One region of the Paenibacillus sp. Pae15 genome, then DNA from elsewhere that is predicted to be linked to it. Evidence: riboswitches for the same ligand, from Rfam matches in the RefSeq annotation. Region 1 holds a riboswitch; the other holds the start of a gene.
The links. Region 1 has a riboswitch for cobalamin ahead of metE (5-methyltetrahydropteroyltriglutamate--homocysteine S-methyltransferase). Riboswitches for the same ligand answer to the same signal wherever they lie in the genome.

Region 2: linked by a shared signal. The riboswitch ahead of NR121_RS18345 (ABC transporter substrate-binding protein) and the one ahead of metE (5-methyltetrahydropteroyltriglutamate--homocysteine S-methyltransferase) in region 1 are both predicted to bind cobalamin.

What each region holds. Positions count from the first base shown of each region.
Region 1 covers NZ_JALJRM010000043.1:1,375-3,575, reverse strand. Annotated here, with positions in the region: gene gluQRS (tRNA glutamyl-Q(34) synthetase GluQRS) at 1-59, opposite strand, end outside; tRNA gene NR121_RS23510 (tRNA-Asp) at 155-231, opposite strand; cobalamin riboswitch at 625-823, shown strand; gene metE (5-methyltetrahydropteroyltriglutamate--homocysteine S-methyltransferase) at 968-2,201, shown strand, end outside.
Region 2 covers NZ_JALJRM010000024.1:16,445-18,645, reverse strand. Annotated here, with positions in the region: gene NR121_RS18350 (hypothetical protein) at 33-560, shown strand; cobalamin riboswitch at 586-793, shown strand; gene NR121_RS18345 (ABC transporter substrate-binding protein) at 954-1,976, shown strand; gene NR121_RS18340 (FecCD family ABC transporter permease) at 1,977-2,201, shown strand, end outside.

The sequences.
Region 1 (2,201 bases):
GCATTGCCGATATGAAGCAGTCCGGATGGAGTTGGTGCGAAACGTCCGCGGCGGGTCATACTCTCACGCTCCTTGAAGAATACAAAAAAGAGCAGACATGTCGTTCTGCTCGGTGTTCTTTAGGCTATGTAAGATGATATGGGATGTAAATTCATGGCGGAGCCGACGGGATTCGAACCCGCGATCTCCTGCGTGACAGGCAGGCATGTTAGGCCTCTACACCACGGCTCCACACATTAGCAATGTTGTGTCTCGGACACAAACAGTATAATAACATGAATCGATGCGGTCTGACAAGCTCTTTGTTGATCGAATCGATTTTACCGTGTTCAACCGTATGAAAAAGGCTGCGGATTCATGTGGAACTTTTTCCCTCCTTCCTTCGTTAAAACTTATATGGCAGGAATAGGTAAACGTATATTTATAAATGAGGGAGGGAGCAAGCAAGATGGAGATGAACCGCAAACGCTTATGGAAGCTGAGGCTCATTGAATTGTGCTGTATCCTCATCATGCTTGTCATTTTATTTGCTTTTGCCGCTGTGCTCTTGTGGCATTACCATTCTAAACCATCCTCGACTGTTGCATAAATACTATTTGTAATGTATTATTTTACGAGCAACAATTTTATATTGTGGGAATAGGTGCTCTGGTCCGTTTCAAACGGTTCCGGAGCTTAAAAGGGAAGTTCGGTGAAATGCCGACGCGGTCCCGCCACTGTAACAGAGGAGTCAACGCGAATATGCCACTGATCTTCGGATTGGGAAGGCGCGTTTTGACCATGATTCTGGAGCCAGGAGACCTGCCTGTTCTGACAGCACTGTTTTTACCTACGGGAGATAGGGAGGTGTTAAAAATGGTAGCCACCGTTTTTACAAACGAGGGGCATCTTTACCCTTTTTAACCCAAGGGAAAGATGCCTTTTTTGCATGGAATTTAAAAGCAATATGAAAATGGAGGGTGACCGAATGGATTCGTTGAAAAGCAGTAACTTGGGGTATCCAAGAATTGGAGTGAACAGAGAATGGAAAAAGTTGCTGGAAGCCTTGTGGGCAAACAAGATTCAGGAGTCTGAATTTGAAAAGAAGATAGAAGAACTGCGGTTGAATCATCTCAAACTCCAGCAGGAAAAAGGAATCGACCTTATTCCGGTCAATGATTTTTCTTTGTACGACCATATGCTGGATACGGCGGCAATGTTCGGAATTGTATCCAAACGGTTTAACTACCCTGGCGGCGTTGTTTCCCTTTCCACCTATTATGCTATGGCCAGAGGCAGCAAAGGGGCTCCTGCTTGCGAAATGACCAAGTGGTTCAATACGAATTATCACTACATTGTACCGGAATTGAATGATATTACCCCGGTACTTACCATCAACAAGCCGCTTCAAGCCTATCGGGAAGCAAAGCAAAAGCTGGGCATTGACGGGAAGCCGGTACTGATCGGGTTGTATACGTTTTTAAAACTATCCAAAGGGTATAAGTCCGGGCAATGGGACGAGCTGATTGCATTGTTCCTCCCATTGTATGCTCAAATCCTGAGGGAACTGGAGCAAGAGGGCGTAAGGTGGGTGCAAATCGATGAACCTGTTTTAGTCAGCTCATTGTCTGATGAAGATATGGATCGGATAACTCATATTTATAAGCAACTGCATGAAGCGGCGCCGGGGCTGAATATTATGCTTCAAACCTATTTTGATGCCGTAGAGCACTATGAAGCGACGGTTTCGCTGCCGGTGCAAGGAATCGGACTGGATCTGGTACACGGTTACGACCGGAACATGCAGCATATGGCCAAGCATGGATTTCCAAAGGATAAGGTGCTCGGAGCAGGTCTGATCGACGGGCGCAACATTTGGGCTGCCGATTTGCAGTCCAAGCTGACCTTGCTGAATACGTTGTCCCAGTACGTTCCTTATGAAAGAATGATCATTCAGCCTTCCTGCAGCCTGCTTCATGTTCCTGTCACTACCGGGCAGGAAACCAAGCTTGGTTCTGAAATTCGGCAAGTCTTGGCTTTCGCCAATGAAAAGCTTGATGAGATTGTTTTGCTGACCAAGGCCGTGGCAGATAAAGATTCCGAACCGATCGCACGCGAACTTGAAAAAAATCAACAAGCGCTTCGCGAAATCAATGCATCCTCCTCCAGAAAAAAGGAACACATTCAGGAAATGGTAGAGCGGATCGATCAACAGCCATCGG
Region 2 (2,201 bases), on a different contig from region 1:
AGAGAGGGAAAAACACGAGGGGAGAAACCGGCGTGAGAAGGAATGGGCTGCTCTGCCTGCTGCTGATGATGTTCGTACTTGCTGCAGGCTGCGGCGGAGGATCGAAGGCGGATGTGTCAATTTTCATGATAGGATCCAACGGGATCCCGAATGAAGCGGGAGAAAAGTTGCAAGCCTCGCTGCAAAGTGAAATAGGTGAATCGCCCAGTGTGCAAGTATTGGCGGCGCCTATATTTTCAATGGAGAAGCTGATCGTCGAAATAGCGGCCGGTCAGAACGGCATTCTGATGATTCCGGAGAATCATTTTAAAGCGATGGGCGAGCAGGGCGGTTATGTTCCGCTGGACGATGTGGCCAAAGCGGAGGATTTTCCTGAGGGCGTTCTGGAAGTTACGGAAGACGGCAAGAAACAAAAGCATCTGTACGGCATCCCGATGGATCAAACCAAATGGTTTACGGAGCTCGAATTCGACGGCAAAAATCTGTTCGCGTTCATTCCGGCCAATGCGCCGGACAAAGAGAAAGCGAAGCAGGTCATGAAAATAATTGCCGAGAAATAATTGTGCATGCCAGTCATGCAGCGGACAACAACATAGCGGTTCAGGTGCCCGCACAGCCAATCAACGCTTGCGGGTTAAAAGGGAAGCCGGTGTGAATCCGGCGCGGTCCCGCCACTGTATACGGGTAAATGCTCTTCATGAAGTCACTGTCTGGAGCAGACGGGAAGGCGAAGAGCTCTGGCTCAGCGAAGCAGCCCGTAAGTCAGGAAACCTGCCTGAACATGCATTCGATGCAGCCTTTCGAGGAAAAGGGGCAGACGCGCAGCCTGCCGGCGGCATATCGACTTGATGTCGACTGCGGCCGCCAGGTTTGTCAGAGTGTGCCTCTGCTTCGGAGACGATCCGAAAGCAGGGGTCTTTTCGTTTTTTGAATGATGATAAGGAGATGGACCTATGTATTGGGATAAGACGACTCGCATAAAAAAAAGGCTGCTTGCAGCCGTTCTGAGCCTGGCTTTGGCGGGAACGCTGGCAGGATGCGGAAGCACTGCGCCAGCGCCGGGGCAAGGTCAGCAGGCGGAATCGCCGAAGGCGGGCGACGCCAGGCAGGAAGGGACGGTCACATCGGCCAAACGGACGACGTATCCGCTCACCGTCAAAGACGCTACGGGTAAAGAATTTGTTTTTGAGAAAGCTCCGGAGCGCATCGTTTCCACTTCACCGAGTGAAACGGAAACGCTCTTTGCTTTGGGGCTCGGAGATCAGGTAGTGGGCGTATCGGATTTCTGCAACTATCCAGCCGAAGCGGCGGCGAAGCCGAAAGTCGGCAGCATCATCAAGCCGAACGAGGAAGCGCTCGTTGCGGCCAACGCCGATTTGGTCATGACGGGGGTATCCATGAATATGACCGTAGTGGAGAAGCTTCGCGGACTGAAGGTGAATCTGTTTAAGGTCGAGCCCAAAACGTTAGACGATGTGATGAGCAATATTCTGCTCATGGGGCAAATCTTCGACCGCCAGGAGCAGGCGGAGAAGCTGGTCGATTCGATGAAGGCCGAACGCCAAAAGGTACTGGATGCGGTGAAGGATCTGAAGCCTGAGCAGAAGAAAAAGGTATTTGTCGAGTTTTCCCCCGGCTGGACGGTCGGTAAAGGCGAGTATATTGACGAGCTGATCAGCCTGGCCGGAGGAATCAATGTGGCGGGCGGCGAGAAAGGTTACGTAAAGCTTAGCGAGGAGAAGGTGATCGCGGACAATCCGCAGATTATTCTTTATCCGACGGGGATCATCGACGAGAAGAGCAATAAGCCGATGGATCAGTTGATTCGCGAGCGCAGCGGCTGGGACCGGATTGAAGCGGTGAAGTCGAACCGGTTGGTCGGGTTGGACAAGGACATTATGAGCCGTCCGGGTCCCCGGATTACACAGGCATTGACGGAAGTAGCCAAAGGAATATACCCGGAACTGGTGAAATAGATGAAGCGTAAGCTGTGGATTTGGGGCGGAGCCGCCTTGGCCCTGCTTGTATTCGCCGTTTCTGCGGCAGTATCGATCGGTTCGGTCCGAATTCCGTTCGGTCATGTCTGGGGAATCGTACTTCATCAGCTGCCTTGGATCGGTGAACGAATCCAGGGGGATTGGAGCGAAGCTTCGGAACAAATCGTATGGAGGGTCAGGCTGCCAAGGGTAGTGCTGGGCATT